3 regions of the Rhizobium sp. P1_E6 genome follow, and region 2 is predicted to be linked to each of the others. Evidence: riboswitches for the same ligand, from Rfam matches in the RefSeq annotation. Region 2 holds a riboswitch; each other region holds the start of a gene.

Region 1 (4,542 bases), on a different contig from region 2:
TCTTCAAGTCGCAGGATCACACGGGCATCGGCGTCTGGCGCCAGCCATTCACCGAACTCAGGGCCCCGCTCCTCTTCAATCTCCGGGCCGACCCGTTCGAACGCGGCGACGAATCCATCGAATACGAAAAATGGTTCTTCGACCGCGCCTTCGTCATCGTTCCCTCGCAGGCGATCGTCGGGAAATGGCTGCAAAGCTTCGCGGAATTCCCCGTCCGTCAGAAGCCCGCGAGCTTCAATCTCGACGAGGTCATGCAGAAACTGTCGGCGCCGAAGAACTGATTGCAAAACATCACCGCAGCGAGGCGGCCGTCGCGCCGCCTGCTGCAGCCGACGTTCCCCTCCACCGGCAACAGTTCTCACTGCCCGTGCTTGACGTTGCGATCCGGTCACGATGAAAGCCGGCCAAACATCAAACGAGGCCAGCGCCCTAATTTCCCAAAAATCCGACAGCCAGGACTGGACAAGGCAAATGTAACTTTATAACAACGAAGATGTAATGTTATTACATTAAAGGAGATTTCATGTCCCGGCGCCTTTTCGCTGTCTTCGCAGTCGCCACCGCGCTCACCTCCGCCGCCCTGCCATCGGCTTCCCGCGCAGAGGAGGAACAGCAGGAAAGCTGGCGGCTTTTCGTGGCTGATCACAGCCTGCCGGTCGTCCGCGCCATCGATCTTGCGAGCGGCAGACAGATCGGTCGCTTCGATCTCAAGGGCTATGCCGCCCTGTCGCTGAGCGACACCGGGCGCACGGTCTTTGCGGTCCAGGGCGATGAGAATATCGTTCATGTCATCGATACCGGCATTGTCCTTTCCGATCATGGGGAGCATCGCGATCTCGAAGTGACGCCGCCGAAGCTGATCGGCGCGACGATAAAGGGCGAGAAGCCCGGCCATGTCGTGACGCATGGCGATGACGTGGCGATCTTCTACGACCGCACCGACCGCTTCGATCTCCTGAGGGAAAGTAGTCTGCTGCAGGCAAAGCCGGAGCCGAAGGCTTTCAACACCATCGCCGCCCATCACGGCGTCGCGGTGCCGATGGGCAATCACCTGCTGGTTTCAGTGCCGAACATGCAGGCGCCGGTCAAGGAAGGCGAGTTGCCGCCGCGCCTTGGCCTGCGCGTGCTCGACCGTGACGGACAACAGGTGGGCGATGTCGCGCCCTGCACCGGCCTGCATGGCGAGGCGACCTCCGCCCGCCTCGTCGCCTTCGGTTGCGAGGAAGGCGTGCTCGTCGCCCGCCCCGGCGGCACGAAAGGCCCCAAACTGGAGATGCTCGGCTATGGCGCGTCGCTGCCGCAAGGCAAGGTCTCGACCCTGCTCGGCGGGCGCTCCATGCAGTTCTTCCTCGGCAATTACGGGGAGGACAAGGTGGTGCTGATCGATCCCGACAGCACCGAAACACCCTACCGCGTCATAGACCTTCCGACCCGCCGCGTCGATTTCGTGCTCGATCCGGCACGGTTCCAGAATGCCTATATCCTCACCGAGGACGGCAAGCTGCACCTGCTCGATACGGTGAAGGGCGAGATCGTCAGATCGGAAACCGTCACGGAGCCCTACAGCAAGGATGGGCATTGGCGCGATCCGCGGCCGCGGCTGGCCGTGGCCGGCGATAATATCGCCATCACCGATCCTCGCCACAGCCTGATCCGCCTCGTCAGTAGCGAAACGCTGAAGGAAACGCGCACGATCCCCGTCGACGGCCAACCCTTCGCGCTCGTCGCCGCCGGCGGCTCGGGCGCCAGCCACTGAGCGGCTCCGGACCCGGGACACTTTGCATCCGGTGCTTGACGTCGCCCACGGCGGCGTCATAGATCAGGACGACGGTTCCCCGAGGAGAGCTTCGAGGGGATTAATAGGGAACACGGTGCGGACGACCCAAAAGGGACCAAGACCGTGGCTGCCCCCGCAACTGTAAGCGGATTGCTGGTTATATCCCGGAATGTATGGTGCGCCATTCATATCAGGACATGACAAGCGAGCCGGTCACTCCAAGGCCTCAGGGCCATGCCACTGTGCGAAAGCGCGGGAAGGCAGATGACCGACTGACATCCGTGAGCCAGGAGACCTGCCGTCAATCACGATCCAATCAGCCGGGCGGGGATGCCCGGACAAGGAGCAGACATGATTGACCTTAATCCCTGCCGCTTGCCGCATGCGATCCGTCCCGATTGGACCACCCGCCGCTAGCCCTCTCCCTCCACGCTTGGCTCACGCATCTGCGCGCGCCGGCGTCCGCTAGCCCTTTTCCTTCCGATCGAGAGTTTCCAATGCGCCAGTTACTTCCAGGCTTTTCCCTTGCGCTCGGGCTCGCCGGCTTTTGCCTGGCCGGCCTCGCAGCCCCCGCCTTCGCCGCCACCCGATACCCCCTCACCCTTACCAATTGCGGCCAGCCGGTCACGTTCGACAAGGCACCGGCCAAGATCGTTTCGATCGGCCAAGGCATGACCGAAGTGCTCTTCTCGCTCGGCCTTGCCGACAAGATCGCCGGCACGGCCGTCTGGGTCGGCCCGGTCCTGCCGCAATATGCCGACGCCAACAGCAGGATCAAACGACTGGCTGACAATGACCCGAGCTTCGAATCCGTCGTCGGTGTCGAGCCCGATCTGGTGGCTGCCGAATTCGAATGGCATGTCGGTACGCAGGGGTCCGTCGGCAAGCGCGAGCAGTTCAAAGATCTCGGCATCAACACCTATGTCGCGCCTGCCGATTGCGTCGCCAAGATCAACGCCGATGGCGGTGATGGCGTGCGCAAGGAGTTGTTCACGATGGACCTGATCTATCAGGAAATCACCGAACTCTCTGAAATCTTCGACATCAAGGACCGCGGCGACAGGCTGATCGCCGACCTGAAAAAGCGCGAGGCCGATGCCGCCGCATCCGTTGCCGGCGCTGCCGCAAAGAACCTGCCCGTCGTCTTCTGGTTCTCCAGTAAGGAGGTCAAGGGTGATGCCTTCATCGCCGGCAAGAACAGCGCACCGGCCTATATCCTGAAGACGCTCGGCGCGAAAAACGTCGTCAGCACGGAAGAGGAATGGCCCCTCGTCGGTTGGGAAACCATTGCGCAGGCCAATCCCGCTGTCATCGTCATAGCCACCATGGACCGCCGTCGCTATGCCGCCGACGATCCCAAGGTGAAGGTGGATTTCCTGGAGAATGATCCGGTCACCAGTGAACTCGATGCGGTGAAAAACAAGCGCTTCATCATGATGGACGCGCAGTCGATGAACCCGACGATCCGCACGATCGACGGTATCGAAACGCTCGCAAAGGGCATCAAGTCCTTCGGTCTGACGCAGTGAGCCAGGCTGCCTTGCGACAGAGGAAATGGTGGGCGCTCGCCGCGCTCACCATCGCCGCCTTCGTCCTGCTCGGGCTGGTGGTGAGCCTTGCCGTGTCTATAGGCGAGATCGCCATTCCTCTCGCCACCACGGCAAAGGCGGTGTCCAACCGCCTGTTCGGCACGGCATTCGAACTCAGCCGCATTCATCAGGGCATCGTCTGGGATTACCGCCTCAGCCGCGCGCTGGTGGCGGCCAGTGCCGGTGCGTCGCTGGCGCTCTGCGGCACGGTGTTGCAGGCGCTGCTGCGCAATCCGCTCGCCGAACCCTATGTGCTCGGCATTTCGGCCGGCGCCTCTACCGGGGCCGTCTGCGTCATGATATCAGGCTTCGGCTATGGCGTGCTCAGCCTCTCCGCCGGCGCCTTCATCGGCGCCGTCATTGCCTTCCTGCTGGTCGGCATTCTGGCAGCCGGTGTGGGCGGCACCAGCGAGCGCATCATTCTCTGCGGCGTGGCGGGCTCGCAGCTCTTCAATGCGCTGACCTCCTATATCGTCACCACGTCGGCCAATGCAGAACAGGCCCGCGGCGTGCTCTTCTGGCTGTTGGGGTCGCTGAGCGGCGTGCGCTGGCCGGATGTCTATCTCTCCCTGCCGGTCGCACTGACAGGCTTCGTCATCTGCCTTGCCCATGTGCGTGCGCTGGATGCCTTCGCCTTCGGCACGGATGCCGCAGCTTCCCTCGGCATCGCCGTGCGCCGGGTGCAGTTCACCCTGCTCGCCGTCACGGCTACGATGACCGCAAGCGTCGTCAGCATGGTCGGCTCCATCGGCTTCGTCGGCCTCGTCATTCCCCATGCCGCCCGCTTCCTGGTCGGCCCAGCCCATGGCCGCCTGCTGCCGGCGACAGCGCTTGGCGGGGCGATCTTCATGGTCGGCGCCGACATCGTCTCGCGCATCATCATTCCGCAGCAGATCCTGCCGATCGGCGTCGTCACCGCGCTCTTCGGCGCCCCGGCCTTCGCCATCATCCTTTATCGCGTGCGGAGAAGCGCATGAGCATATCAGTCGACAAGGTCACCTATGCCGCCGGCAATACCGTCATCGTCAATGGCGTCAGCATATCGGTCAAAAAGGGCAAGGTGCTCGGCCTGCTCGGGCCGAACGGCTCCGGAAAATCGAGTCTGCTCCGCCTGATCTGCCGGCTGCGGCAGGTCAGATCCGGCATCATCCGCCTCGGCGACGATGATGTCTCCGG
Region 2 (4,542 bases):
CGATCGAGACGGCTGAGGCCACCGATTTCAGCAGAAACAGGCCGATGAGTGCCGGGATGGTGATCTCATGGGCGAGGTTCAGATGCAGCGCGCCGTGGCCGGCGGCCAGCACCTGCGGCGAGACCAGCGCCAGGAGGCCGACGACGATGCCGCCGAGCGCCGGGCGGAAGGGCAGTGCGATGGAGCTTTTGCGCGCCAGCTCCTCGACGAAGGATACGCCCTGCATGATGAGGATGCCGACGCCGGCGCAGACCGCGCCAAGCAGCAGCGCCGGAACGTAATCGGCCGGGGCGACCGCGCCGAAGCTGCCGACATCGATGATGAAATCGCTGCCGGAGAGCAGACGGGCGACCAGCGTAGCGACAAGAGCGGCGACGACGACAGGCGTCAGAGAGACGATCGTGTAGGTGCCGATGATGAGCTCGAAGGCATAGAAGGCGCCCGTCAGCGGCGCGTTGAAGGCGGCAGCGATAGCGCCCGCCGCACCGCAGCCGACGAGGACGCGCATGTCGGAGCGGCGCAACTGCAGCTTCAGCCCGAATTTCGAGGCGATGCCGGCGGCAAGCTGCGTATAGCCCGCTTCCAGCCCCACAGATGCGCCGAAACCATTGGAGACAAGATTCTGGATGGCGACGAGGATGCTGTCCGTCAGCGACAGGCGGCCGCCATGCAGCGCATTCGCCTCGATCGGGTCGACCATCGGCTTCTTGCGCCATCTGGCGAGAATGAAGATGAGCAGGCCGAGCAGCATGCCGCCGGCAACCGGGGCGGCCATCAGCAGGAACTTGTTGTCGATCTGCGAGGCGCTGAGCCTCGTCGTGCCGTCGATGCCGAAGATCAGCCTGTGCATCTCCTCCGAGACGTAGCTCATGGCGGTGACCGCAAGCCCCGAGGCGATACCGACGAGCGCGCCGGCAAAGACCATGCCCATTTCGCTATGTCGGACGAGCGCGCGCATGCGTCCCGGATCGAGGACTGTGCCAAGAGGGCCGAGGCGGCGGATATCCATTCGGGAGAGCATCATGGGGAAACTAGGCAGCAGGAGTGCAGGTCAAGGGCGGGGCCGCCATCCGCATGAGCGGCAATTGCGGCGAAATACCGGCCGGGCCGTAAAGTTTTTGTGACGTAAGCCTTTGATTAAAGACGATAATATCTGTAGTCTAAGTCGAGATGAGGGCCGTATGCACCCAGTGCGCCAATTGACATGGCGGGGGCGGGGGCCTAACCATGAATAGACATAATGGATGGTTCCGGATCGGCGTTACGCCTTCCGGATGAAAAGGGAATGTGACGGGGCGGACCCAAACCGGGCGCTTTCATCACAGCCGACCCCGCGACTGTAGAGCAGTCAGGGTCTTCCATCCGGCATTTCGACTGCTGCGTCGGCAGCCTGCGTGGTGCAGGCGGGCAAGGCGGGACAGGTGCCGGAAAAGCCACTGGAAATGCATCGTGATCAGCCGGGGCAGGACGCCTCCAATTCTACGAATCGTCCGCCTTTTCACGAGATGCAGCCGGGAAGGCGAGGCAGATCCGCTGGCACGATCAGGGGCGACCGTAAACGGTCGCCCCGGTCGCCGCCGACAACTGCGAGCCAGGAGACCTGCCATCCGTGCCGGGCATAATGCCCATTCTGGGTATTCACCCGCTGCCAGCACGGAGGTTGTCTTGGCTGAAGGATATGATTCAGCGCTGCCTCTGGTGGTGCGGTGGGGTTTCCCCTTCTCCCCCGCGGGGAGAAGGTGGCCCGAAGGGTCGGATGAGGGGGCCGCAGGGTACTCCTGTCATTTGACGCTTTGCTTGTGTTCGGCGCTTTCTGCGAGGGTCGTCCGAGCATGACCGCCACCTTCATCCTCGGCGGTGCCCGCTCCGGCAAATCCCGCTTTGCCGAAAACCTCGTGACAGCCAGCGGCCTCGACCGCCACTACATCGCCACCGGCCGCGCCTGGGACGACGAAATGCGGGCGCGCATCGACCAGCACAAGGCCGACCGCGGCCCTTCCTGGACCACGCATGAGGAGCCGCTGGATCTGACCGAACGCCTTGCCGCCATCGACGGCGAGGGCAGGGCTGTTCTCGTCGACTGCCTGACACTGTGGCTCACCAACCTGATGATGGACGAGCGCGATATCGCCGCCCAGTCCGCCGCCCTTGCCACCTGGCTTCCTACGGCAAAGGCGCGGCTCGTCATCGTTTCCAATGAAGTCGGTCTCGGTATCGTGCCCGAGAATCGCATGGCGCGGGAGTTCCGCGACCATGCCGGCCGGCTGCACCAAATGATCGCGGCAGAAGCCGCGGATGTCTATTTTATCGCGGCAGGACTGCCGCTGAAAATGAAGGGTTAGTTCCATGCAGCAGAAAATCCCCGCAACCGTAATCACCGGCTTCCTCGGCGCCGGCAAGACGACCATGATCCGCAACCTGCTCACCAATGCCGGCGGCAAGAAGATTGCGCTCATCATCAACGAGTTCGGCGATCTCGGCGTCGATGGTGATGTGCTGAAGGGCTGCGGGGCGGAGAACTGCACCGAGGACGATATCATTGAACTCACCAATGGCTGCATCTGCTGCACGGTGGCCGACGATTTCATTCCGACCATGACGAAGCTTCTGGAGCGCGAGCAGCGCCCTGATCATATCGTCATCGAAACCTCGGGTCTTGCTTTGCCGCAGCCGCTGGTAGCCGCTTTCAACTGGCCGGATATTCGCAGCGAAGTCACCGTTGACGGCGTCATCACCGTGGTCGATAGCGCGGCCGTCGCCGCCGGGCGGTTTGCCGATGACCATGATGCCGTCGATGCACGCCGCGTCGAGGATGAATCGCTCGATCATGAAAGCCCGATCGAGGAGCTCTTCGAGGATCAGCTGACCTGCGCCGACCTCATCGTGCTCAACAAGACCGATCTGATCGACGCTGACGGCCTTAGCCGTGTGAAAAGAGAAGTCGCCTCGCGCATCGCCCGCAAGCCTGTGATGATCGAAGCGAAAAATGGCGACGTGCCGGCAAGCGTGCTGCTCGGCCTCGGCATCGGCACGGAAGACGATATCGTCAACCGCAAGTCCCATCACGAGCTGGAGCATGAGGACGGTACGCCGCACGATCACGACGAATTCGACAGTTTCGTCGTCGAGCTCGGCGCTATCGCCGATACATCAGGTTTCGTCGAGAAGCTGAAGCGCATTATCGCCGAGCATGACGTGCTGCGCCTCAAGGGCTTCATCGATGTCTCCGGCAAGCCGATGCGCTTGCAGCTGCAGGCCGTGGGTGCCCGCATCGACCAGTATTTCGACCGCGCCTGGGCGCCGGGCGAAGCACGCAGCACGCGCCTCGTCGTCATCGGCCTGCACGAGATGGATCAGGACGCGGTGCGCAAGGCGATCGTGGCGCTGGTCTAAGGAGTTTCGATGCATCTGCTTCTGGCTCAACAGGGAACGATCAGCGACGGGGACGAGGCCATCGACCTCGGCCAGTCGCCGGGCGATATCCTGTTCCTCTCTGCCGCCGACACCGAGCTTGCGGCAATCGCCGCGGCTCATGGCGGCGGAGCGACGGGGCATTCGCTGAGGCTTGCGAGCCTGATGAGCCTGAAGCATCCGATGTCGGTCGATACCTATATCGAGCGCACGGCGCGGCATGCGAAGCTGATCATCGTGCGGGCGCTGGGTGGGGCGAGCTATTTCCATTATGCGCTGGAGGCGTTGCATGCGGTTGCCGCCCGCAACGGGGCGCTGATTGCGGTGCTGCCGGGGGATGCGCGGCCGGATGCGGGGCTGACGCCGTTTTCGAATGTGGCGCTCGATGATCTCAATGCGCTCTGGGGGTATCTGATCGAGGGTGGTGATGCCAATGCGCGAGGCTTTCTGGCCTATGCGGCGGCGATGCTGTCTGGGGCGGAGAAGCCGGCGCCGGCTGCGCCGCTGATGAAGGCGGGGATCTGGTGGCCGGGGCGGGGGCTTGTCGGGATTGAGGAGTGGAAGGCGGTAGCAGGTTCTGCCTTCTCCCCAGCGGGGAAAAGATGCCCGACGGGGCAGATGAGGGAGGCGAGCGACGGAGGAAGCGAGCAGCGGGAGTACGATGGCGAGGTTTGTGGGGTGGCCCCCTCATCCGACCCTTCGGGCCACCTTCTCCCCGATGGGGAGAAGGGACGGTCGGTGCCGACTGTCGCCATCGCATTCTACCGCGCCCTCGTTCAAAGCGGCGAAACCCGCCCTGTCGAAGCACTCATCGAAGCCTTGCAGGCACAGGGCCTGCGCCCGCTGCCGGTCTTCGCCTACAGCCTCAAGGATCCCATCTCCAAAGGCATACTTGAATCTATCTTCGCCGACCTCAAGCCCGATGTCGTCATCAACACGACCGGCTTTGCCGTCTCCGCACCCGGCGCCGATCGCCAGCCGACAGTGCTGGAGGCCAATGACGCCATCGTGCTGCAGGCGATCTTTTCCGCTTCGTCGCGGGAAGCCTGGGCCGCTTCCTCGCAAGGCTTGTCGGCGCGTGATCTCGGCATGAATGTCGCGCTGCCGGAAGTGGACGGCCGGGTGCTGTCG
Region 3 (4,542 bases), on a different contig from region 2:
CGCGAACGAAGGACCAGTTGAGGATCGTCACCGGCCCCGTCAGCATGCCCTTCACCGGCTTCTCCGTCAGCGACTGCGCATAGCGCCACCATTCGACCGTCATCGGTACGGGACGGGAAACGTCGCCGAAGATGATCGGTGGACGGACATAACGGGAACCATAGCTCTGCACCCAGGCATGCTGCGTGAAGGCGAAGCCGGAAAGCTGCTCGCCGAAATACTGCACCATGTCGTTGCGCTCGAATTCGCCATGGACGAGCACATCGAGGCCGATTTCCTCCTGCCAGCGGATCGCCGCTTCGGTCTCCTTCTTCAGGAAGGCATCATAATCCGCCTCGCTGATCGCCCCCTTTGTGAAAGCAGAGCGAGATTTGCGCACATCAGCCGTCTGCGGAAAGGAGCCAATCGTCGTCGTCGGGAAAAGCGGCAGCCGAAGCTTTCGATCCTGCAGGCCGGTGCGCTCCGCAAAGTCACTGCTGCGTGTCTTCATCGCCTCGTCGATTGCGGCAACCCGCTGCCTGACCTTCATGTCATGCACGCGCACTGATGCAGCACGCAAGCCAACGGCTCGCGACGCGGCCGCGATCACCTCTGAAGCCGTGCCGGGGTCGCCTAACGCTACAAGTTCGTCCAGCTTCTGGGTCGCGAAAGCGAGCCATGACCTCAGCTCGTCGTCCAGTCCGGTTTCCAACTCCAGATCGATCGGCACATGTAGCAGGGAGCATGACGGCGCGATCTGCAGCCGGTCAGCACCGAAATGCTGGATCAGCGGCTCGATCCTTTTCAGGATCGCAGCCAGATCCGCCTTCCAGATATTGCGCCCGTCGATGACGCCAAGCGACAGCGTCAGGTCGCCGGGCGCATCGAGAAGGGCTTCGATCTGCCGCGGAGCACGAACGAGATCGACATGCAGGCCCGCGACCGGAAGCGCAAGCACCGTCGGCAGGTTGTCACCTATGTCGCCGAAATAAGTGGCAAGCATGATCTTCAGGTTCGGCACCAGCTCATGCAGCGCGCGATAGGCATGTTTCAGCGCCGCCTGCTCTTCTCCCGTTAGATCCAGCACCAGGCACGGTTCGTCGATCTGCACCCAGTCGGCACCGGCAGCACTCAGCTCCGCCAGCACCCTCGCATAGACCGGCAACAGGCGCTCCAGCAGGCTGATCGGCGCAAAACCGTCATCGGTTCCCTTGGCGAGTTTCAGGAAGGTGACCGGACCGAGGATGACCGGCCGGGTGTGTATGCCAAGGGTCTTGGCTTCGATGAAGGCATCGAGCGGCTTGTTTGCCGTCAGCGCAAAGGACTGATCGGGACCGAGTTCCGGCACCATGTAGTGATAGTTCGTGTCGAACCACTTCGTCATTTCCAGCGCCGGCACGCCATGTCCGTGATGGTGCTGATGGCCGCAATCGGCATGCGCCGCATCGCCGGTCGAGCCGCGCGCCATGGCGAAATAGGTATCGAGCGCAACAGGGCCGCCCTTCCAGCCATAGGTCGAAGGAATGGCGCCGACCATGACGGCCGTGTCGAGCACATGGTCGTAAAGCGAGAAATCGTTCGAGGGAATGACGTCGATCCCCTTCTCTTTCTGCAAGGCCCAGTTTTCGGCCCGCAACCGCTTCGCAACATCGAGAAGCGCGKCGCCATCGGATTTTCCGGCCCAATAGTTTTCCAGTGCGAATTTGAGTTCGCGATGCTTTCCGATCCTGGGAAAGCCGAGATTGGCAGTCTTGATGGTCATTTCCTTACCCCGAAGGTTATGGGCAAGGCTGAGGCGCAACGCATCGACGAGATGCGGACACAGGAGTGCCGTCTCGCGCAAAGCGGCACACCGGGACACCCCGCCCGTGGACGTTATCTATCGCGGCAGGTCTCCTGGCTTGCGGGTCATCGACACCATCCAGTCTTCCCAGGCGTCTTCCCAGTGACGTCGAAGGACGGTGTCTATCCGCTTACAGTTGCGGGGGCAGCTTCGGTCTTGGCGATCGCCGCACCGAATTCCCTCTTAGCTTGGGATTGTCTGATCCCAAGAACCAACGATGCGGCAAGCATGCACCCACCGCATCGCAACGTCAAGATCACATAAAGAAATCTTTATATCTTTATACGAAGAAGGCGAAGCGCATTCATCGTCACCAGCACGGTCGCGCCGGTATCGGCGAGGATCGCCGGCCACAGGCCGGTAATACCGACGATGGTGGTGACAAGGAACACCGCTTTCAGCCCCAGCGCGATGGTGATGTTCTGGAAGATATTACGCATCGTCCGCTTCGAAAGGTCAATCATGCGCGCAACGTCGCCGACACGTCCGTGCAGCACGGCCGCATCCGCGGTTTCCAGCGCCACATCGGTGCCGCCGCCCATGGCGATGCCGACATCGGCAGCGGCAAGCGCCGGCGCATCGTTGATGCCGTCACCGACCTTGGCGACGAACAGCCCTTCCTTCTTCAATTCGCCGACGATCCGCTGCTTGTCCTGCGGCAGCAACTCGCCGCGCCAGTCGATGCCGAGATCACCAGCAACGGCAGCGGCCGTGCGCTTGTTGTCGCCGGTCAGCATAATGGCACGCACGCCTGCCGCCTTCAGCGTCGCAAGGCCGCTCTTTGCGTCCTCACGCGGCTCGTCGCGCATGGCGATGAGGCCGGCAGCGACTCCATCGATCAGCAGCACCGAAACACTTTTGCCCGCGCCGTTCAGGACGGCGACCTGCTCATCCTGCTCCGCACTCAGAGCACCACGCTCTCGCGCAGCCGGTGGCGACAGGAGATCGAGCGTCTCGCCGCCCACCTTACCCGTCACACCCTTGCCCGGCAGCGCCTCAAGTTCGAAAGCCGGCGGCATCGGCACACCATCGGCCTTCGCCCGGTTGAGGATCGCCAGCGCCAGCGGATGGCTGGAGCCCTGCTCCAGTACCGCGGCGCGTGACAGCACCTGCGCCTCGGGACGTCCATAGGCAATGATATCGGTCACCTGCGGCTTACCCGCGGTGAGCGTACCCGTCTTGTCGAAGGCAACGGCCGTCACCTTGCCAAGCGACTCCAGAACCGCTCCGCCCTTCATCAGCAACCCGCGACGCGCACCCGCCGAAAGCGAGGCCGCAATCGCCGCCGGCGTCGAAATGACCAGCGCGCAGGGGCAGCCGATCAGCAGGATCGCAAGACCCTTGTAGATCCACTCGCCCCACGCCGCACCCATCAGAAGCGGCGGCAAGGCCGCGACAAGCGCCGCCACGACAACAACGCCCGGTGTATAATAACGCGAGAAGCGGTCGATGAAGCGTTCTGTCGGCGCCTTGGATTCCTGGGCTTCTTCCACAAGCTTGACGACACGGGCAATCGTATTGTCCTCAGCAGCGGCCGTTACACGAATGCGCAGCGCGGCATCGCCATTGACCGTACCGGCGAAGACAGTCTCGCCCGTTCCCTTGCGCACCGGCGTGCTTTCGCCGGTCACCGGCGCTTCGTCGATAGCGCTTTCACCAGACAGGATCGTACCGTCGGCGGAAATCCGATCGCCCGGCCGTACGAGAATGACGGAGCCCACAGCGAGTGTTTCCGCCGGCACTTCCTTCACCTCGCCACCCGTTTCAAGCAGCGCAATCTTCGGCACCAGTGTTGTCAGCGACTGGATGCTGGCGCGCGCCTTGCCGGCCGCAACGCCTTCCAGCAGCTCACCGACAAGGAACAGGAAGACCACCGTCGCCGCTTCTTCGCCGGCATTGATGATGACTGCGCCGACGGCGGCGATTGTCATCAGCATTTCAATCGAAAAGGGAATGCCGGCAAGCGCCGCCATGATGGCGCGCTTGGCGATCGGAACCAGCCCGACCAGCATGGCAATGATGAAGGCATAGGAAGCAATCGATGGCACCAGATGGCCCACCACATAGGCTGCCACCAGTGCCACGCCGGAAAAGATCGTCAGCCGACCCTTCTTGCTCTGCCACCACGGACCCGTCATCGGTCCATGATCATGGCCATGCAGCCCTTCGACTTCCTCCGCGCCATGCGAATGCCCGTGATCGGAATGGTCATGACCAGCATGATCATGATCGCGATCATGGCCTTCATGGGAATGGTCATGATGCTCATGCTTATGCGCATGGTCATGATCGTGATCATGATGTGCGTGATCATGACTACCCTTCGGTTCCTGAACGGGCGCCTTGCCCTTGAGCGGAGCAACGGAATAACCGAGGCCGGTTACCTTCTTCTCGATCGCCTTCAGGTCGCTGCTTCCGTCATGACGCACGGTCATCGTACCTGCCGTCACCGAGACGGCGACATCTTCGACCCCGTCCATGCGCCTGACGGCCGTGTCGATTTTCGTCGCGCAAGCGGCGCAATCCATGCCGCCAACCCGGTACCGTGCCTGTGCTGCTTCACTCATGATCTAAATCCTTGCTTGTAGGCAGCTTCCTTCCTACATCCTCTAGCGACTAGAGGTGCAAGAGGAAATCATGAAAAAGATCACCATCGGCGAGGCGGCACGCCAAAGCGGCGTCAAGGTGCCGACGATCCGCTATTATGAGGGCATCGGCCT

What was found. A riboswitch is a leader RNA that binds a small molecule or an ion and turns the genes downstream of it on or off. The one in region 2 is predicted to bind cobalamin.
Region 1: it holds a riboswitch for cobalamin, as region 2 does, so the genes downstream of both, AC1D35_RS17560 (ABC transporter substrate-binding protein) here and cobU (bifunctional adenosylcobinamide kinase/adenosylcobinamide-phosphate guanylyltransferase) in region 2, are expected to answer to the same signal.
Region 3: it holds a riboswitch for cobalamin, as region 2 does, so the genes downstream of both, metE (5-methyltetrahydropteroyltriglutamate--homocysteine S-methyltransferase) here and cobU (bifunctional adenosylcobinamide kinase/adenosylcobinamide-phosphate guanylyltransferase) in region 2, are expected to answer to the same signal.

The regions. Positions count from the first base shown of each region.
Region 1 covers NZ_JBFUBG010000033.1:10,669-15,210, forward strand. Annotated here, with positions in the region: gene AC1D35_RS17550 (arylsulfatase) at 1-281, shown strand, start outside; gene AC1D35_RS17555 (metallochaperone AztD) at 524-1,756, shown strand; cobalamin riboswitch at 1,812-2,094, shown strand; gene AC1D35_RS17560 (ABC transporter substrate-binding protein) at 2,275-3,306, shown strand; gene AC1D35_RS17565 (iron ABC transporter permease) at 3,303-4,343, shown strand; gene AC1D35_RS17570 (ABC transporter ATP-binding protein) at 4,340-4,542, shown strand, end outside.
Region 2 covers NZ_JBFUBG010000001.1:198,896-203,437, forward strand. Annotated here, with positions in the region: gene AC1D35_RS00955 (chloride channel protein) at 1-1,021, opposite strand, end outside; cobalamin riboswitch at 1,229-1,377, shown strand; gene cobU (bifunctional adenosylcobinamide kinase/adenosylcobinamide-phosphate guanylyltransferase) at 1,833-2,342, shown strand; gene cobW (cobalamin biosynthesis protein CobW) at 2,347-3,393, shown strand; gene cobN (cobaltochelatase subunit CobN) at 3,403-4,542, shown strand, end outside.
Region 3 covers NZ_JBFUBG010000036.1:26,781-31,322, forward strand. Annotated here, with positions in the region: gene metE (5-methyltetrahydropteroyltriglutamate--homocysteine S-methyltransferase) at 1-1,741, opposite strand, end outside; cobalamin riboswitch at 1,849-2,054, opposite strand; gene AC1D35_RS18460 (heavy metal translocating P-type ATPase) at 2,095-4,389, opposite strand; gene AC1D35_RS18465 (MerR family transcriptional regulator) at 4,460-4,542, shown strand, end outside.